One region of the Streptosporangium sp. NPDC002524 genome, then DNA from elsewhere that is predicted to be linked to it. Evidence: riboswitches for the same ligand, from Rfam matches in the RefSeq annotation. Region 1 holds a riboswitch; each other region holds the start of a gene.
What was found. A riboswitch is a leader RNA that binds a small molecule or an ion and turns the genes downstream of it on or off. The one in region 1 is predicted to bind cyclic di-AMP.
Positions count from the first base shown of each region.

Region 2: it holds a riboswitch for cyclic di-AMP, as region 1 does, so the genes downstream of both, ABT053_RS27220 (C40 family peptidase) here and ABT053_RS21230 (C40 family peptidase) in region 1, are expected to answer to the same signal.
Region 3: it holds a riboswitch for cyclic di-AMP, as region 1 does, so the genes downstream of both, ABT053_RS14450 (C40 family peptidase) here and ABT053_RS21230 (C40 family peptidase) in region 1, are expected to answer to the same signal.
Region 4: it holds a riboswitch for cyclic di-AMP, as region 1 does, so the genes downstream of both, ABT053_RS08110 (hypothetical protein) here and ABT053_RS21230 (C40 family peptidase) in region 1, are expected to answer to the same signal.

Region 1 is NZ_JBEOWK010000011.1:293,010-298,049, reverse strand. It holds gene ABT053_RS21240 (M48 family metallopeptidase) at 1-618, opposite strand, end outside; gene ABT053_RS21235 (hypothetical protein) at 615-1,490, opposite strand; gene ABT053_RS21230 (C40 family peptidase) at 1,648-2,169, opposite strand; cyclic di-AMP (ydaO/yuaA leader) riboswitch at 2,288-2,447, opposite strand; gene ABT053_RS21225 (hypothetical protein) at 2,798-3,067, opposite strand; gene ABT053_RS21220 (C40 family peptidase) at 3,202-4,158, opposite strand; gene ABT053_RS21215 (hypothetical protein) at 4,621-5,040, opposite strand, start outside.
Region 2 is NZ_JBEOWK010000016.1:222,258-227,297, reverse strand. It holds gene lysX (bifunctional lysylphosphatidylglycerol synthetase/lysine--tRNA ligase LysX) at 1-718, shown strand, start outside; gene ABT053_RS27225 (helix-turn-helix domain-containing protein) at 1,639-1,887, shown strand; gene ABT053_RS27220 (C40 family peptidase) at 2,254-3,303, opposite strand; cyclic di-AMP (ydaO/yuaA leader) riboswitch at 3,312-3,458, opposite strand; gene ABT053_RS27215 (amino-acid N-acetyltransferase) at 3,795-4,448, shown strand; gene ABT053_RS27210 (RDD family protein) at 4,677-5,040, shown strand, end outside.
Region 3 is NZ_JBEOWK010000007.1:216,330-221,369, forward strand. It holds gene serA (phosphoglycerate dehydrogenase) at 11-1,600, shown strand; gene ABT053_RS14450 (C40 family peptidase) at 2,101-2,697, opposite strand; cyclic di-AMP (ydaO/yuaA leader) riboswitch at 2,698-2,931, opposite strand; gene ABT053_RS14455 (3-isopropylmalate dehydrogenase) at 3,071-4,117, shown strand; gene ABT053_RS14460 (branched-chain amino acid aminotransferase) at 4,291-5,040, shown strand, end outside.
Region 4 is NZ_JBEOWK010000004.1:227,541-232,580, forward strand. It holds gene ABT053_RS08095 (sugar kinase) at 1-918, opposite strand, end outside; gene ABT053_RS08100 (IclR family transcriptional regulator) at 961-1,746, opposite strand; gene ABT053_RS08105 (DUF4253 domain-containing protein) at 2,136-3,017, shown strand; cyclic di-AMP (ydaO/yuaA leader) riboswitch at 3,411-3,561, shown strand; gene ABT053_RS08110 (hypothetical protein) at 3,840-4,649, shown strand; gene ABT053_RS08115 (alpha/beta fold hydrolase) at 4,928-5,040, shown strand, end outside.

The DNA.
Region 1 (5,040 bases):
GAAGACCGGCTCGATGAGCACCGGGTAGGCGAAGGAGGCGGCCACGGTCAGGACGAACGCCCCGCCCGCCGCGGGGATCCACCAGCGCCGGTAGCGCCGCGCCAGGGCGATCACCGCCAGCACCATGATCGCGGTCAGCGCGGTGCCGATGCCGGTGCTCTTGGCCCGGTCGGCCGCCCAGGCGGGCCAGGCCTGGGTGGACAGCCCGAACTCGCGCAGGTAGCTCTCCGACCACATCCCCAGGGGCCAGCGCAGGATCGCCACGGCCACCGACAGCGCCAGCACGCCGAGGAGCGCCCGCAGCCACCACGGCCCCGGCAGCCGGTCGGCGAGCCGCGCGCCCAGCGGGGTGGCGACCAGCACCCCCGCCACGAGCAGCGTCAGTCCGAGCGACAGGTAGCCGGGAAGGCTGACCAGCGCGTCGAACCTCTCGGACCTGGCGATCTGCTCGGCGGTGAAGTCGCGGGCCGGATCGGGAACGACGGCCGGAGCCCCCTCGGGCAGCGCCCTCCAGGGCGTGGTGAACGCCACGACCGCCAGCGTGACCACCCCCAGCACGGCCAGCGCCCACCCCGCCGACCGCACGCCCGAGGGCGTGTCCGTCGTGCTCAGCGTCACGTGAGTTCCTTCCTGAGGTAGTCGCGCCAGGCTCCGGTGAACTCGGCCGCCGGCAGCCCGAGCGTGCTCCCGACATCGCTACCGTAGAGCCTCACCAGGGCCTTCTCCCCGAAGCGCTCCGCGACGAACCGGCAGGCGAGCCACGCCTCCTCGTACGCCTGCGCGAGCCTCGGCGCGCCGGGGGCGAAGTCGGCCGGGCCGGGGAGCCGGGCGGGCAGGACGCCCGCGCGCACCTCGGCGGCCAGTTCGGCGGCGGCCGTGCGCACCGCGATCCCGGCGTCGCGGTAGCCCGCGTAGTCGGCGAAGCCCTCCGACAGCCACATCGGCACCCGGCCGCCGCGGGTCGCGCCGGTGGCCACGTGGGCGAGCTCGTGGGTGATCACCACGTCCCTGCCGGTCCCGGTGAGCCTGGCGTATCCCGACGGCAGGACGATCACCCGGTCCGCGGTCGCCATCGCGGCCAGGCCGCGGGTGCTCCCGGCCCCGGCGAGCGCCGCGGCCTCGGCGTCGGTGGCGGGGAAGAGGATCACCGCGGGGACCGGCCCCCAGATCGCCGCGATCGTCGCGCGGGCCCGGTCGGCCCGCGCCGCCAGATCCCGCAGGACGGCGGCGGGGACGCGGTGGCCGACCACGAGGGAGTGCTCGCCCCTGACGGTGACCGCGGCGCCCGGCCACAGGTCGCGGAGGTCGCGGGGGTCGCGGGGGTCACGGAGGTGGCGGGGGTCGCGCGGAGGTGTCCTGGCGTCGTACGGCGTCCTGGGCGGGAGGGGTGCGGCTCCGGCCAGGAGGGGTCCCGTCCCGGCGAACGGACCGGCGCTCATCAGCGCCAGCATCCCGGCGAGCACGGCGCGGCGCCCTTTCGGGACGGACATACGAGCCGATGGTACTCGACCGGCATGGAGCGGCCCCGGCCCTCCTGGTGGAGGGCCGGGGCCGCTTTCCCGTGCTCGGGCCGGTGCTCCGGCTCACGCGCGGGTCCCGGGATCCGGGCGGGGTCAGGCCCCTGGCCTCCCGGGATCCGGGTGGGGTCTAGGCCCCCGGCCGTACCGCTCCGGCGAAGGAGGACCTGTAGTGGCCCGCCAGCCTCACGATACGGACCGTCTTGCCGCTGCTCGGCGAGTGGACCATCCTGCCCTTGCCGACATACATGCCGACGTGGCCCTTCCCGCTGAAGAACAGCAGGTCACCGGGGTGCAACTTGCTCCACGAGACCTTCTTCCTGATCGATCTGTACTGGCTGTGCGTGATCCTGGGGAGGGACACGCCCGCCTTCTTCCAGGCGTATCGGACGAGCCCCGAGCAGTCGAACGCTCCGGGACCGGAGGCTCCCCACCGGTACGGATCGCCGATCTGCTTCTTGGCCGCCGAGACCGCCTTTCCGGCCCGGATCTTCTGCAGCGCCGCCCTGCTCTTCCCGGCCTTGCCCTTGGCCTTGGCTTTGGACGCGGTCTGGGGGGCGGTCTTCGTGGTGCTCTCGGCCTTCTCGGAGACTCCGGCCGCGCTGTTGACCAGGATCTCCGAGGGGCCGTCCACCGTCGCCTGCGCCGCCATGGGCCCCAGGGTGACCGCTCCGGCTGAGGCGGTCAGGGTGAGGGCGATACCGCCGAGGGAAAGGCGGAAAAGGCGCGACAGACGGGGGTTGTACGGGGTGGTAGACAGGATTTCTCCTTGGGACTTCCACTGATGCCTACCGGGTTAGCTGACGGGTTCGGGCTTGGAAGATGCCCTACGGCACAAATGCGCCGATTCACCCCTGGCCACGCTGTGCTGGGCCTTTTGGGTCCCCGGTTCCATGCCTCCTGGCTGCATGGATTCGGCGGGCCGCCGTGACGAGCCCTGCCCCCGGGTGGGGGCACGGCGGCCGGTTGGATTTCTATAAGGGACACCGGCCCGAAGACCGACATTCGCCGCGACGGCGTGGCTTGCACGTCGCGACGCCAGAAGTTACCCCGTTCTCCAACTTTCGGCAAAGCATTCGCCAAATCGGGTGACCGGATAGTCCTCTTGATCTTCCTGTTACCCCTGCTTAATGGCTATTTATGCTATCGAGATATGACTCTCGTCACACATTCGGACATCACTCCGTCAAATAGCCATTTCTGTAATATTCATCACATCTCGCTGATTGAGGTTTGAGCCTCGCGGATGGACCGTTCCCGGCCGATCCGGCCAGGCACTCTCATCGCCTGACGCACGTGCGGGCGCCGTAGATCGACTGCCGGAACTCCGCCTCGACGATCCCGAATCCGGCGGCGTCAAGCATCGGTCCGGGCATCGGTTCGGGCAGCCACCCGAAGGTGCTGTACTCGGTGCGCAGATGCTCGGCGTAGTCGTCGCGCGGGTAGCCCAGCGCCGGGTCGTCCGCCGCACCGCCGAGCCGACGACCGAGCAGGCGACCGAACACGGCGTCGGCGTACGCGAGCTCGTCGGGCGTCCATGGTTTGATCATGTCCCGACGCTGAGATCACCGCCGCGCCCGGCACATCCGGTTTCCCCCGGCGCTCCCTACGACGCGAGGCGGGGCATCATCCAATGCAAGGGGACAGGCCCGGGACGGCCCTGGGAAGCGCTAGGGGACCCCGCTCAGGGGCGGACGGCTCCGACGATGCGGCGGCCGTAGGAGGACAGCGGGACGACCTTGACGACGTCGCCGGTCTGCGGGGCGTGCACGATCCGGCCGTCGCCCGCGTACATGCTGACGTGACCGAGGCCCTCGCTGAAGATGAGGTCGCCCGGCTGGAGCTCGCTCAGCGACACCTTGCGGCTCGCGCCCCAGCTCCACTGCTCCCAGGTCGTACGGGGAAGGCTGACTCCCCCGCTGCGCCAGGCGCCCTGGACCAGGCCGGAGCAGTCCCAGCCGCCGGGGCCCGTGCCGCCGTACTGGTAGGGCTTGCCGATCTGGGCGAAGGCGAACTGCAGGGCGGCGCGGGCGTTGCCCGAGGCGGAGCCGCTGTACTGGATCCCGGGGCTCTCGGGGTTGCCCGTCCTGAAGGCGTTGAGCTCGCGCAGGATCTTCGTCTGGGCCTTGACCATCTTGTCGGCCTTGGCCTTCTCCTTGGCCAGGTCGTCGCGCGTCTCGTCGGCCTCGGCGAGCGCCGTCTTGGCCTCGTCCCGGCTGGTCCGCAGCGCCTTGGTGGCCTCGTCGAAGGCGCTCAGGGACTGGGCCCGGGAGGTGGACATCTGGTCGGCGGCGGCCAGGCCGCTCAGCAGGGCGCCGGGGTCGGTCTGGTAGATCATGCCTTCCCAGCCGTTGACCACGCCGACCTGGTAGGTGCTGACGGCCATCGTGACGAGCTCCTTGCGCAGCCCGGCGACCTGGTCGTTCTGGCGGGTCAGGTCCTCGTTGAGCGTGCGGTACTTCTTCCTGGCCCGCTTCCACTTCTCCGAGGCCTGGTTGTACTTCTCGACGACCTGGTCGGCCTGCTCGTTGAGCTTCTCCAGCTTCTTCTTGGCCTGGGCGAGTGTCGGCTTCGGCTCGGCGAACGCTCCGCTCACCGGCAACATCAGCAACGCGAGCGCGAGCCCGGCCGCCACCGGCATCCGAATCAGTCCAACCGGCAAACCCGCCACGGCCACGTCAACGCCTCCCGACTGCACCAGACCTGCGGCGAATAGTACAGAAGAAGTAATGATTGACTCACCTTTTTGCCGGGTTTGCTCCTTAATCGCAGGTGGAAACCCTTTACCCGCCGCCGGGGTGCCACTTGACGGGCGGCGACGCCCCGGCCGCGAGCGGCCCGAACCCGGCCCCGGACCTCGGTCGCGGAAACCGGCCCGACCCTGCCCGACCCTGCCCGGCCCGAACGCCGCTCGTGAGGGAACGGCCCAATCCGGCCCCCGGCCGCGCACAGCGCCCCGGCTCCGGTCGCGGTCGCTGGAAGCGGACCAGGCCGAAACGGATCGAGCCCCAGCCCCGATCGCGGGAAGCGGAGCAGACCGGACCAGACCGGACCAGACGGAACCGGGCCGAACCAGGTCGAACCGGATCAAGCCCTCGTCGCGCTACCCGCAGACGGCGATGCCGCAGACCTTGGCGGTCATCTTCCTGGCGTCGCGCAACTGGACGGTCCAGTCGCCCTTCGCGGGCTTGGCGTACTCGCCCGCCCAGAGGTAGACCACGACCGCGTTGCCCTTCCTGACCAGCACGCTCCGGTCGCCGCCCACCCCGGCCTTCCTCCCGTAGTAGACCTGGCCGGAGATCCGCAGCGCCTCGTCGCCGACGCCGGTCAGGCGCGAGGAGGCGTAGCGGTAGGAGGAGCCCGAGTCGGTCCTCGCCCCGCACCTGGCCAGGGCGGCGCGCACCTGGGCGACGGCCGAGACGGCCGAGGCGCGCGAGCCGTACAGGATCACCTGCTCGACCTTCATGAAGTCCGGCACGCCGGTGAAGGTCACCGTCCGCGCGGCCGTCCGGCCGGTCGCGGC
Region 2 (5,040 bases), on a different contig from region 1:
CGCGGACTCCACCCACAACCCCGAGTTCACGATGCTGGAGGCGTACGGCACGTATCTCGACTACAACGACATCGCCGACCTGACCCAGCGGATGATCCAGAAGGCCGTGCTGGCCGCCCTCGGTCACTCCGTGGTCGTCCACGAGGGCCAAGAGATCGACCTCGGTCTGGCGAAGTGGCCGCGGATCACCCTGTACGGGTCGGTCTCCGAGGCGCTGGGCGAGGAGGTCACCACCGAGACGCCCCTGGAGCACGTCCGCAAGCTCGCGGACGCGCGGGAGATCCACTGGGACGCCAAGTGGGGTCAGGGCAAGCTGGTCCAGGAGATCTTCGAGGCCCTCGTCGAGCACACGCTCGTCCAGCCCACGTTCGTCATGGACTATCCGCTGGAGACCTCCCCGCTGGCCCGCATCCACCGGGACAACCCGCTCCTCACCGAGAAGTGGGACCTGATCGGCTTCGGCACCGAGCTGGGCACCGGCTACTCGGAGCTGAACGACCCGATCGAGCAGCGCCGCCGTCTCACCGAGCAGTCCATGCTCGCCGCGGGCGGCGACGTCGAGGCCATGCAGCTTGACGAGGACTTCCTCACGGCCCTGGAATATGCGATGCCGCCCACCGGCGGCATGGGGCTCGGCATCGACCGCCTCATCATGGCCTTCACGGGCAGGAACATCCGCGAGACCATCCTGTTCCCGCTGGTCAAGCCGACCGCCTGAGCCCTTTGGGGCGGTGCGGAAGGACGTTCTCGCGGTGCGGTGGCGCCGGGCCCGTCGGTGACGGGCCCGGCGCCACCGTCATGAGAGGCCGCGTCGCCTCGTCCCGCGTCGCCTCGGCATGCCCCTGGGCGGAGGCGTGCCGGGAACGGGCCGGACGGCGACCCCGGCCACCGCTCCGGGGATCGGACAGGGTCCGGGACTCCGGGACTCCGGGGCTCCAAGGCTCCAGAGCTCCAGGGCGGGGCGTCCTCGCGGATTCCCGCGGATCGGGGTGGGTCCTCGGGGAGCGGATCGGGGTGGGTCTTCAGGGAAACGCCCCGGGGCACCGGGGCCGACCCGGCGGGCGGGAAATGCCGGATGGGTTCATGCTCCCGCTGGTTCCGCGCAATAGGGGACGCATTTCCGTATGGTGCAGAAATCCCTTTCCAGCACGTCCAATATCGCTCGGGCATCCCGTCGTCACCACGCGGTACTTCGCGAATGCCGCAAAGCTGTACGCTTGACCCTCATATTTCCACGTTTTTCATGGGGTGCCGTCAAGGTAGCAGGGGCATGGCCGTCGGAGAGCGTCGGGAAGAGATCAATTTTTTCCGAGAAATGCGGGCGGGCCGGATCCCGAGGGGGCGGCTTCGGGGTGTCCGGCGGGCCTGCGGTTCCGGCGAAACCTTGTTCTGCCAGGACTTCGGTCTCCGCAGCCAGGGGGTGCTTGCCGGCTCGTGCCTGCGCTCGATCATGACATAGCCGCAAAGGCACTGACATATCATGAGTACTTCACGTAGCGCCTGCTATGTCAATACTGGACGCACGCTATGAAGAGTGGAACTTGACGACCTTTGAACAAGGCGTTTACCGTTCCTGGCGGACGGTATTCATTTCCGGCGTCTCGCACCCGGTTTCCAGAGTGGGGGGAGTGACTCTTGATGGCATATCCAGAAGTGGATTCACGCCATGGCGACAGCCCCCTGGGCATGAGCGATATCGGTCTCAGTGACGACGACCTCGTGCTGCTGGCTGAGCTCGCCAAGGGTGTCACGGTCGATCGGGTGGGGCGTCGCCTCGACATCAGCGGCCGGACGGTCAGACGCAGGCTCAGAGGCATCTGCGACCGCATCGGCGTTGCCACGGCCATCGAGGCAGTGGCCTGGGCAGCGCGCCGCCGCCTGATCTGACACACCGCCGCGTGTCCGGCAGGTCGGGCCGGACACGCGTGCGGGGCCGGACACGTGCCCGGCCCGCACACGGGCGTACGCCGGTCGATCCGTCGGCCGCCCACCCGCCTATCAGATCCGGTCGTCGATCCGGCTCCGCCGTGTACGTTCCCGGTTCGACCACGTGCGTTCCCGGTCCGACCGCATGCGTTTCCGGTCCGACCGCGTGCGTTTCCGGTTCAACCACGTCCGATCGCGCGCGTTCTCGGTTCGACCGTGTGGTTCGCGGTTCTGCCGCGTGCGTCCCCTGTTCCGCCGTGAACGTTTCCGGTTCGACCACGTGCGCCCCCGGTCCGGGCGTACGGGAATCCGGTCGCCGGTGCCGGTTCAGGCGGCGATGCGGACGCCTCCGGCGAAGGGGCGGTTGTCGATCGTGGCGATGTGGACGACGTCACCCGTCTGGGGGGCGTGGACCATCAGGCCCGCGCCGATGTAGATCCCGACGTGGTGCAGGTCGCTGTAGAAGAAGACCAGGTCGCCGGGGCGCAGCTCGTTCCTGGAGACGTGGGTGCCCGCGGTCCACTGGTCGCCGGTGTAGTGCGGCAGGCTGATGCCGACCTTCTGGTAGGCCCACATGACCAGGCCGGAACAGTCGAAGGAGTTGGGGCCCTCGGCGCCCCAGACGTACGGCTTCAGCTGCTGGGTGAGCGCCCAGCGGGTGGCCTCGGCGGCCTTGCCGCTGCCCACGATGGGCACGTTCGTCTTCACCCGGGCGCCCCTGTTGCTGACGGCCCTGGTGCGCACCTCGCTGAACAGGTCGCTCTCGACGCGGTCGACCAGCCGCTCGATCTTGGTCCGGTTGCCGTCGATCTCCGCCAGGATCTTCTTGACCTCCGCGGTCCTGGCCTTGGCGCTGGCCTGGGCCCGCCCGGCGGCCTCGATCGCCCGGCTCACCTGGGCGACCTCCTCGCTCTGCTGCTGCTGGAGCGCGTAGTTGGTGGTCGCCTGGTCGAGGAAGGTGTCGGGGTCGGTGGCCTGCGTGAAGGCGAGCCCGGAGTTGAGGCCGCCCGACATGTAGGTGCTCTGCGCGAGGAGGGTGGCCTTGGTGCGGCGGGACGCCAGCTCGGACTCGCTCGACGCGAGGGTCTTCTTGGCGCTCTCGGCGGCCCGCTGGGCCTGCCTGAGCTTGACCCGCTCGCCGTTGTAGCGCTCCGCGAGGACGCCGATCTCCTGGTGCAGCTTCTCGGCCTGCTTGGCCAGCTGCTGGAGGCTGGGCTCGGGGTCCGCGGTGGCCGCCACCAGCGGGGTGCCGAGGGTCAGGGTGGCGAATGCCAGGCCGACGACCGCCATGCGGCGGCGCAGCCCTCGTGGCGCGCGTGCTCGGCGGCGGGTGTCGTGACCCGCGTGCTCTCCTCCGTGGTCGCGCGTGCGCTTCACCAACAGGCTCCTTCTCCTCGGCCGCCTACCGGGTTAGCTGACGGGTTCGGGCCGGAGGCAGCCCTACCGGGTGCGCCGGTCGGCACTCGGATTCACCCCGGAGGACGTGGTGGGTCCCCGGTTCCCTGCGTGGGGGGATTCGGCGGGTCAGGCTTTTTACGTCTCTGACATCGAGCACGGAGATTAGTGCACCCGTGGTTCCTGCTCAACCAGAACTGCGAATTCAGTAGAGGTTTCGCAACTGAGGTGTCACGAAAAGATCACACGTCAATATGATCAACATGGCCATTACGCTGCCTTTGCCTCGGGTGTGACGGGTGTGACGGGTGTCTTCCCAGGTCCGGGACCGTGCCAAAGGTGAGCTACGGCACACCGGAGGTGCCGTGCACCGAGCGTGGTAAAGCGACTTCCAAGGGTCACGTGCGGCCTGCGAGCTGCGGGTTAAGGGTGAACCGTAATTGAAGACCCGCGAGGACGTACGCTGAACGGTCATGGAGCAGCTTGCTGAGCATTCTCCCGGGCCGGTCATCCAGGCCCCCGGAGACGGGGAGCGGCGCGCCGGATCCGCGGGGGCGGAGCGGGGTTCGCCCGGAGCGGGGACGGCCCCCGAGGTCACGGTCCGCCGCGCGCGCACCCAGGACGTCCGGGCCGTCAGGCGGCTCGTCGACACCTACGGCGGCGTCGGCCGGCGCCTGCTGGAGAAGGCCACCGTCACCCTGTACGAGGACGTCCAGGAGTTCTGGGTCGCCACCGACGCGGAGGGCGAGGTGATCGGCTGCGGGGCCCTGCACGTCCTGTGGGAGGACCTGGCCGAGATCCGCACCGTCGCCGTCGATCCGACCCGCAGGGGGATGGGGATCGGCCACCGGATCGTCTCCGCGCTCATTCGCACGGCCGCCGAGCTGGGCCTGCGCCGGGTTTTCTGCCTGACCTTCGAGGTCGACTTCTTCGCCAGGCACGGCTTCAGGGAAATCCAGGGCACACCCGTCGCGCCGGAGGTCTACGCCGAACTTCTCGCCTCCTACGACGAGGGTGTGGCGGAGTTCCTCGATCTGGAACACGTCAAGCCCAACACCTTGGGAAACTCCCGGATGCTGCTGCATCTGACACGGGAGCCCGACTCCGATGACTTTAGAGCTGACTGATCGGAAAGGTGACTGTTGATACCTATGTCGATACCTTGTGCAGCAGCATGCATGTGCGTCTGACATTTGCCACATGCGCAGTCTAAGTGAGGTGACGCGGTGAGCACCGGACAGCCGCCGTATCCACAGGATGATCCCGACCGCGATCGCACACCGTCGGGGCAGCCGGATTACGGACAGCACAACGCGGGTCGAGGCCCTGGCGGACTCGACCCCGACGTGACAGTCGTGGGGTACAGGTCGGAGGCCTCACAGCCGAACACCGGCCCCGGACAGAGCCAGCCCGGATACGGTCAGCAGGGCTACGGGCAGCAGGGCTACGGCCAGCAGCCCGACTACGGCCAGCAGGGTGGGTACGGCCAGCAGCAGGGTTATGGCCAGCAGGGCGGGACCGGCGCGTACGGTCAGCAGCCCGGCTACGGCCAGCAGTCCTCCCACGAGCAGCAGGGCTACGGCCAGCAGCAGGGGTACGGCCAGCAGGGCGGGACCGGCGCGTACGGTCAGCAGCCCGGCTACGGCCAGCAGGGCTACGGCCAGCAGGGTGGGTACGGCCAGCAGCAGGGCTACGGCCAGCAGCAGCCCGGCTACGGCC
Region 3 (5,040 bases), on a different contig from region 1:
GATCCAGCCTGTGAACAAGCCCGTCGTACTGGTCGCTGAGGAACTTTCCGAGGCCGGTCTCGCGGTTCTGGGCGCGGACTTCGAAGTCCGCCACACCGACGGCGCCGACCGTGCCCAGTTCCTGCCCGCCCTCGCCGACGTGGACGCGCTCATCGTGCGCAGCGCCACGCAGGTCGACGCCGAGGCGATCGCCAACGCTCCCCGGCTCCGCGTTGTCGCCCGCGCGGGCGTCGGCCTGGACAACGTCGACGTGGAGGCCGCCACCAAGGCCGGTGTCATGGTCGTCAACGCGCCGACCTCCAACATCACCAGCGCCGCCGAGCACACCGTCGCCCTCATCCTCGCCTCCGCCCGCAACGTCGCCCAGGCGCACTCCGCGCTCAAGGGCGGCGAGTGGAAGCGCTCGAAGTACACCGGTGTGGAGCTCGACGAGAAGGTCGTCGCGATCCTCGGCCTCGGCAAGATCGGCCAGCTGGTCGCGCAACGCCTCCAGCCGTTCGGCGTCGAGCTGATCGCCTACGACCCCTACCTGCAGCCGGCCCGCGCCGCGCAGATGGGCGTCCGGCTGGTCTCGCTGGAGGAGGCCCTGGCCGAGGCCGACTTCATCACCGTGCACCTGCCCAAGTCCAAGGAGACCATCGGTCTCATCGGCGACAGGGAGCTCCACGCGGTCAAGCCGAACGTCCGCCTCATCAACGTCGCCCGCGGCGGCATCATCGACGAGAACGCCCTCTACTCCGCGATCAAGGAGGGCCGCGTCGCCGGCGCCGGCATCGACGTGTTCCCGAAGGAGCCGGTCACCGACAGCCCGCTCTTCGAGCTCGACCAGGTCGTCGTCACCCCGCACCTGGGCGCCTCCACCCACGAGGCCCAGGAGAAGGCCGGCACCCAGGTCGCGCGCAGCGTGAAGCTCGCGCTCGCCGGGGAGTTCGTGCCGGACGCGGTCAACGTCCAGGGCGGTGCCGTCGCCGAGGACGTCAAGCCGGGCCTGCCGCTGGCCGAGAAGCTCGGCCGGGTGTTCACCGCCCTCGCGGGCGAGGTCGCCACCAAGCTCGACGTCGAGGTGCGCGGCGAGATCGCCTCCCACGACGTCCGCGTGCTGGAGCTGGCCGCCCTCAAGGGCGTCTTCACCGACGTGGTCGAGGACTCGGTCACCTACGTCAACGCCCCGCTGCTCGCCAAGGACCGCGGCGTGACGGTCGAGCTGATCACCAGCTCCGAGAGCCCCGACTGGCGCAACGTCGTGACGGTCCGCGGCGTCCTCGCCGACGGCCGCGCGATCTCGGTCTCCGGCACCCTGGCGGGGCCGAGGCAGATCACGAAGATCGTCGAGGTCAACGGCTACCAGATGGAGATCGAGCCGACCGACCACCTGTCGTTCTTCACCTACACCGACCGGCCCGGCATCGTCGGCGTGGTCGGCCGCATCCTCGGCGACCACTCGATCAACATCGCCTCGATGCAGGTGGCCCGTGACGTCAAGGGCGGCAAGGCGCTCATCGCGCTCACCGTCGACACCGCCATCCCGGCCGAGGTGATCGACCAGATCGGCTCGGAGATCGGCGCCGACAGCGGCCGCTCGGTCGACCTGGCCGACTAGCCGGAAAAGCCCAGGTGGCCGCCGTCCCGGAGACCGGGACGGCGGCCACCTCTCGTCTCAGCATGTGAGAAGTGTGTACGCCGGACGAGACGGTGTTTCCGCCGCCGGGTAACCTGGAGTGATATGCGCCAGGTTCTCGTAATTCCTACCTGCCGCGGCGAGGCCTGACAGGGGCAGGCCGGCGACTCGCCGCGGTGTCGTGGCGCGTGCCGGCTCCAAGCCCCCGTCGTCGGCGGTCCGTGATCCGGACCCGCGACATCAGGCCTGGTCGGAGTCCCGACCGGAGTCTCGACCACCTTCCTTGCTGGCATGCGACCGAGACGAGATTCGCCATGTACGACATGTATCCCTGGAACCGTCCCGACGAGACCGAGGACGAGGCCACCGACGCGCTCCAGACCGCTCTGGACCGCAGGGACAACGGTGGTGTCCCCACCCGCTGAGCCCGTTCTCGCCGCCGGGATCTTCGGAGCCTCCCGGCGGTGATCCGCCGGCGTGTCTCATCCGCCGGCCACGGTTTCCGTCGCGAGCTTGACCCGCTTGGCCAGCTGAACGCCCTGCGGGTCGGGACGCACCGCGCCCGCGAAGGAGTCGCGGCGCCAGGAGTCGAGCTTCTCCTCCTTGACCACGTCGCCGGTCTGCGGGGCGTGAACCATGTAGCCGGGCTTCGTGATCATGCCGACGTGGCCGAGGCCGCTGAAGAAGACCAGGTCGCCGGGCTTGAGATCCTTCCAGGCGATCTTCTTGGAGAAGGCGGCGTACTGGTCGTTGGTGACGCGGGGGAGCTTGATCCCGGCGGCGCCGTAGGCGCGGAGCACCAGGCCGGAGCAGTCGAAGCCGCCGTGGCCGGTGCCGCCCCAGACGTAGGGCGTTCCCTGCTTGGACAGGGCCCACTTCACGGCTTTCTGCCAAGCGGGCTTGACGGCCACCGCCTTGAGGGCCTCTTTCAGCGCGGGGGTGTTGAGCGCGGCGGGCCCGGGGGCGGGGGGCGGGGAGGCGGCCAGGGCGGCGGGTGAGGCCGCGCACACCGCGGCGCCCGCGACGATCAGGGAGGCGGAGATGGACAGGACGCGGGGGAGAACTGTGCCGGACAGCATGAATTCCTTCCATAAGGCCGGCCGGGTGAGCTGTCGGGCTCGGGCGTGGAGGCCGCCCTACGGCGCGAGAACGCGCTGATTCGCCCCAAGGAATCCACCTGACGACGGCCGGGAACGGCGCTCCGGGGGAGGAGCGGGGTTCCCGAGGCCAGGTAGATCCCGTAAAGAGTGGTTCCCCGGCTCCGTGCGGGCCCGGTAAGGGGATGGCCCGTACGGATTAGGCATTGATGTGAATGGGAGGACCATAGCCAAACCTCCCGAAACGGTCAATAGGAAGCAAAAATGGACAAAACGATCAGGGGGTCTGAAGGTGCATGTGTCCGGAGGGTGAGACCGCTGTTCGATCACCGAGACGGACCGGTAAGGTGCCTGCATGGATTCGCGTAACATTCGCCTGGCGGTCATCCCCGGGGACGGAATCGGAGTCGAGGTCGTCACCGAGGGGCTGAAGGTCCTCGAAGCGGTCGGCACGAAGGTGGAGACCACCACCTACGACCTCGGCGCCAAGCGCTACCACGAGACCGGCGAGACCCTGCCCGACACGGTCCTCGAAGAGCTGCGCGGATACGACGCGATCCTGCTCGGCGCGGTCGGCGACCCCAGCGTGCCCCCGGGCATCCTGGAGCGCGACCTGCTGCTCAAGCTCCGCTTCCGGCTCGACCACTACGTGAACCTCCGCCCGGTCAAGCTCTTCCCCGGCGTCGAGACGCCGCTGGGCAAGGCCCGCCCCGAGGACATCGACATGATCGTCGTCCGCGAGGGCACCGAGGGCCCGTACGCCGGGGCGGGCGGCGTGATGCGCCGGGACACGCCGCACGAGATCGCCACCCAGGAGTCGCTGAACACCGCCTACGGCGTCGAGCGCGTCGTGCGCTACGCCTTCGCCAAGGCGCAGGGCCGCCCGCGCAGGAAGCTGACGCTGGTCCACAAGACCAACGTGCTCACCTACGCCGGTGACCTCTGGGCCCGCACCTTCGACCGGGTCGGCCTGGAGTTTCCCGATGTCCAGACCGACTACTGCCACGTCGACGCGGCCTCGATGTTCTTCGTCAGCCAGCCCGAGCGCTTCGACGTGATCGTCACCGACAACCTCTTCGGCGACATCCTCACCGACATCGGCGCGGCGATCGCCGGCGGCATCGGCCTCGCGGCCAGTGGCAACGTCAACCCCGACCGCACCGCGCCGAGCATGTTCGAGCCGGTCCACGGCAGCGCCCCCGACATCGCGGGCCAGGGCAAGGCCGACCCGACCGCCACGATCCTGTCGGTCGCCATGCTCCTCGACCACCTGGGCCTGGCCGACGAGGCCGCCAGGGTCGAGCGGGCCGTCGCCGACGACCTGGTCGAGCGGCTGTCCGGCCGGGCCGGCCGGACCACCCAGGAGATCGGCGACGACATCACCGCCCGAGTAGCCGGCTGAGGAAGCCGCCCTCCTCGACCCCGACGCGCCTGGCGGCTCATCCGAGCCGCCAGGTGCGTTTTTGTTTCTCCAGCACTGCCGGTTTTCGGCATGGATGGAGTAGTTTCCCGTTACCCGGTCCGACGCAGAATGGACCCAAGGGTAAGCCAGACACCAAGAGAAGGATCCGTGCGATGACCACCGCTCAGAAGCTCAGCTTCGACGTGCAGCTCTCCGACCACGCTCGCACCGCGGCAGAGCGCGAGCAGGTACTGGCGAGCCCCGGGTTCGGGCAGGTCTTCACCGACCACATGATCTCGATCGACTACACCGAGGGGCAGGGCTGGCACGACGCCAAGCTCGTGCCGTACGGCCCGCTCAGCCTCGACCCCGCGACGTCGGTCTTCCACTACGCGCAGGAGCTCTTCGAGGGGCTCAAGGCCTACCGGCAGGAGAACGGCACGATCGTGACCTTCCGGCCGGAGGCCAACGCCGCGCGCTTCAACACCTCGGCGGCGCGGATGGCGATGCCCGAGCTGCCCGAGGAGACGTTCGTCGAGTCGCTGGAGCTGCTCGTCCAGACCGACCGCGAGTGGGTCCCGACCACGCCGGGACACAGCCTCTACCTGCGCCCCTTCATGATCGCGACGCAGCCGGCGCTCGGCGTCAACTACCCGTCCAGGACCTACAAGTACATGGTCATCGCCTCTCCGGCGGCGGCCTACTTCGGCGGGGGCAAGGCCGTCACGGTCTGGCTCTCCACCGAGTACACCCGCGCGGCCCCCGGCGGCACCGGCTTCGCCAAGTGCGGCGGCAACTACGCGGCGGCCTTCGTGGCCCAGCGCCAGGCCGTCGAGCAGGGCTGTGACCAGGTGGTCTGGCTCGACGCGAGCGAGCACCGCTACGTCGAGGAGATGGGCGGGATGAACCTGTTCTTCGTCTAC
Region 4 (5,040 bases), on a different contig from region 1:
CAGCAGGTCCAGGTCGGCGCGGCGGGGCAGGCTCTCCCAGTCGCCGTCGGCGGTGACGGCGAAGGCCCCCGCCGCGCAGGCCGTGGCCAGCCGCCGCTCGGAGGTCGCCCCGGCGAGGGTCTCGGCGATCCAGCCCGCGGCGAAGGCGTCCCCGGCGCCCACCGGGTCGAGCTCGACGACCCGGTAGGGCTCCGCGTGCCGTACGGCGCCGTCGGAGAGCTCGATCGCGCCGAGGGCGCCGCGCTTGATGAGGACGTGGCGCGGGCCGAGGGCCGACAGGGCCCCGGCCAGGGTGAGCGGGTCGTCGCCCTCGACGATCAGCCGGGCCTCGGGCTCGGTCGCGAACAGGACGTCCACGGAGGCCACGACCTCCCGCAGCGCGGCGGACGCCTCGGCGGGCGTCCACAGGGCGCGACGGTAGTTGATGTCCATCGACACGATCGCGCCCGCGTCGCGGGCCTCGGCGATCGCGGCCCGCACCGCCTCGGCCGCGGAGGCCGACAGCGCGAGCGTGATGCCCGTGACGTGCAGCACGCGCGCCGAGCGGATCAGCGAGACGTCCAGGTCGGAGGGGCGCAGCCGGGATCCGGCGCTCGCCGAGCGGTAGTAGCGCACGTCGACCATCTCGGCCGTGCGCCTGCTCTTGATCATCAGGCCGGTGGGCGCCCCGGGGTCGACCCGCATCCCGCGCACGTCGACGCCCTCACCGGCCAGTGTCGAACGCAGCAGCTCGCCGAACTCGTCGGCGCCCACCCTGCCGATCCAGGCCGCGCGCCCGCCGAGGCGGGTGACGCCGATGGCCACGTTCGACTCCGCGCCGCCCACGCCGAGCCCGAAGTCGCGGGCGTGCCTGAGCGGGCCGGTGCGCCGCGCGCTGAACAGCGCCATGCTCTCACCGAGCGTTACCAGATCAGTCATGGAAAACGGGTCCTTAGGGAGTCGGCGGGTGGATTTCGTCGATCATCGGGTCGACCCGAGCTTTCTGGAGATGCGCAGGGCCGCCTCGGCCACCAGGGGGCCCAGGTCTCGCACCCGCGCGGCGGTGATCCGGGAGGTGAGGCCCGAGATGGAGATCGCCGAGGTGGCGACGTCGTTGTGGTTGAAGATCGGCGCCGCGACGCAGCGCACCTCGGGCTCGTTCTCCCGGTCGTCGACCGAGTAGCCCCGCTGCCGGATCCGGCCCAGCTCGGCGCGCAGGCGCGCGCCGTCGGTGATGGTGTACCGGGTGACGTGCGGCATCCCGGCGGCCACGATCTCCTCGACGGCCTCCTCCGGCTGCCAGGCGAGGATCGCCTTGCCCACGGCGGTGCGGTAGACGGGGTTGCGGCTGCCGATGCGCGAGGCCATGCGCACGTTGGTCTCGTTCTCGACCTTGTCGATGTAGACCACGTCGGGCGGGTCGTAGACCACGAGGTGGACGGTCTCCCTGACCTCCGCCATCAGGCGGTGCGACTCCTCGGCGGCGACCGTCCGCAGGTCGAGGGTGGACAGGTAGGCCTGCCCGAGGTGCAGGGCGCCGCTGCCCAGCCGGTACGCGCCGCTCCTGCGGTCGCGCTCCAGGAGCCTGGCCTCGATGAGCGGGGCGGTCAGCCGGAGCACCGTGCTCTTGGACAGGCCGAGCGCCTCGGCGAGCCGGGTGAGCGACAGGCCGTGGCCCGCGCCCGCGTGGTCGCGCACGTGCGCGAGGACGGCGAGGGCGCGTCGGAGCGAGGCCGACTGGTTGCGTTCGGGAGCGGGCTCACTCATCGAGGCTTCCCATTGTGATCCGGCAATCGAATACCTGGTCAAGGTAGGCGAGTCCGCCGCCCTGTGGCCACTTTGCAGCACAACGTTCTGCACTGCACAACAAACCGGTGGCCCGCCCCCGGTAACGGGGAGGCTTCCGGGGACCCGTCGTCGGCGGGTGAAGGTCCTGGCGGGGGGGAGTGGCGGGCGCGATCTCGCAGGCCTCTCGCCGGGTGCGCGCCCCGGTGCGGAGCGGCGGCCGGGCGGCCGGGTGGGGCGGTGGAGGACGGACACCCACCCGGTTCCGTTCTCCGCGATACCGATAATTTTTGCCTGGACCAGGGCAGAACTGTCCCTTGGGGCGGTTGACAGGCCAAAATTGGTCCGTGGTCAGGATCGGATCGGTAGAGATGAGCGATTGCGAGAGTGAGCGACTTCCGCCAGTTCTGGGCCAGCTGTTCGCCGACGGAGCCGACGGGGCCGGGGGAGCCGACGGGGGCGAGGACGGCGACGGGGCCGGGAAGGGCGCGGGCAGGAGGCTCTCGGTGGAGCTGCCGCCGGGGGACGTGGTGTGGCCCGACCCCGGTTACGCTCAGCTCGCCGTCCGTCGCCGTCCGGCGTTCTGGCTCAGCGAGGTGGCGGTCTCCGGCGAGTACTGGGCCCGGTTGAGGGCCCAGCACGAGCGGTCGGGCCTGTGGCCGGTGCTGCTGGAGGACTCCGTCCAGCCCTGGTCGGCCGGTCAGATCGCCCCGGACACGGCCGGTCAGATCGACAACTACCACGCCGCCGCGTTCATGGCCGAGGTGTGGTCCGACTGGATCGCCAAGGCTAACCTCGACCAGCTGGAGCTCCTCGACCCCTTTGGCCCCGAGTGTCCCGGCCCGGCCCCCTCGGGCAGGCTCGCCGCCGATCCCGGCGTGGTCGCCGACTGGTACGCCGGTCTGGTGGCCGAGCGCAGGACCCCGCTCGGGCTCGTCGCGGTCGAGCGCGGGGCCGACGCCCTCGCCGTCATGGGCTGGCAGGGCGCCCTGAACCACAACGAGTGGATGGTCCCGCTCGCGGCCGTCGTACGGAGCTGGGAGGACAGGTTCGGGGTGCGGGTGGTCGGGATGGGCTTCAACACCCTCGACCTCAGCGTCGCCGCGCCCCCGACGACCTCGGAGCACGCCCTGCACGTCGCCGCGGAGCACTGGACGTTCTGCCCCGACAGCATCATCCAGGGGGCGGGGAACCTCATCGGCTACGCCGAGCAGATCAAGGGCAGGAACGCCTGGTCGTTCTGGTGGGACTGAGCGGGGCGGGGGGCCGGCGGGCCGCAGCCGGCTCGCGAGGCCTTCGGGCGAGGTTCCCGGAACGGGACCGGCCGGGCGAGGTCGAGCCGCGGGCGTGGATTTCTCCGTACGGACCTCCGGGTGGGGATTCCCCTGTACGGACCCCCGGGCGTGAGGGCCGGGACGGAGTCCGGAAACAGGGCCTGAGACGGGGTTCCGGGGGCTGTTCCCGAAATGGGAGAGACATCCGTGCTGGTAGGACGGGTGTTGGCCTGGCGTGGCGATCGATGAGGCTTCCTTGAAGGTACTAGGTAGATCTTCTGGGGTTTTCATGGTGTTTGCTTTGCTTTGTCCGGTTTTGGTAGGTAGTGTCCACAGTTATCGGTAGGCGACCTGCCCTTCACAAGAGGGAGCGGCCGGCCGACGTCGAATCCCGAGAGCCCGTACGGGCTCCGGAGCCGGGGAACCACTTTTCCGGGGTGAATCCGCCGCGACAGCGCGGCGGTAGGGCAACTCCACCGCCCGAACCCGTCAGCTAACCCGGTAGACGAGATGGAGAGGAGATCCCCTCATGGATCACCGCGTCACCACGTCGGTGTACCCCGTGTTCGTGCCGGCCACCTGACTTTTCCGCCCCCCGACATCCCCCGTCCCCCCGACCCTCTCGCCGCCCCGATCGCGGCGTCCTCCAGATCGTGCTCCGCGTAGCGATTGCCTGAGATTCCGGCTACGCCCCCTTTTCCGACGAGCGCGTCCCCGCCAGTGCACCCCCTTCGGTGTGTCGCACACGGCTGCCCCGTTCCCTCGCGAAAGAGCCTTTTCTCCATGCGCCCCATCTTTGGTATGCACAAGAACGGCCTGAGCAAGTCCACCTGGCAGAACGACAATCCTCGCGGCAAGCGTCTCGCGGCCGCCGCCCTGATCGGTGCGAGCGTCCTCGCCTCCGCCGGTGTCGCCCTGGCGCTGCCCGCCACTCCCTGCTTCGCCGCCACCGCCGACCCCGAGGTCGGCGTGGCGAAGGCCAGTGCCGAGACCGTCCTCCTCCAGGGCGCGACCACGGCCTCCTACTTCTGGGACGACTCCTCCGGCCGGGCCGGTGACACCGGGCTGCCCGCCAGCGGCAGGCCGATGCAGAAGGGCATGATCGCCAGCCCGAGCTGGCCCCTGCTCACCGAGGGCTACATCATCTACAAGGGCAAGAAGGCCAAGTTCTTCGTCGGCGACCGCGGTCCGGGCTCCCCCTCGAACCAGGGCATCATGATCGACATCGACGCCAAGACCTTCGCCGACCTGACCGGTGGAACGTTCAACGCCGGCACGCTCGGCGTGGACGGCAACGGCGGCATGGGCCACATCGACATCAAGTACGTGGTCACCAAGTGGGGTGGCGGTACGGGGATCAAGAACCACCCCGTCGCGTTCTCCACCGGTGCCTGGAGCCGCAGGGACACCAGCCCGGCCAAGCCCCCGACGGTCGTCTTCGCCAAGGCCCAGGAACTGGGGATCGGCGTGCAGACCCAGCTGGCGAGCGCCGCGGCCCGGCCGTGGGCCGGCAAGCCCAAGGTCATGGTCGAGCCCGCCTCCTGGCACGCGCAGGCCGACGCGGCCGCCGCCGGCGCCCGAGCCGCCGCGATCGGCGCCGGAAAGAGCTGAGCCGGGAAGGGCTGAGCCGGGGCCTCCCCGCTCCCGGCCTCCCTCCTACGGGGACCAGGCCCACCAGGCTCTCGCCTGAACGGAACCCCCTGGCCGGAACCCCCTGGCCGGAGCTTCCCCGGCTCCCGGCCTTCCTTCCGCGGAGACCCGGCCCACCGGGCTCCCGTCCGGCGGGGCCCCCGGCCGAGGTTCTCCCCCCGGAGCCCACCCCGCCGGTGACCCGCTTTCCCCCGAATGGCATTCTGTCCCGCGGAACCAGCAAGGACGGTAGGAGCGCCATGACTCTGCGGGCCCCGGCGAACGGCATCGAGATCGCCTACGAAACCTTCGGCTCTCCGGGAGGCCGCCCCCTCCTGCTGATCACGGGCCTCGGCTGCCAGATGATCCAGTG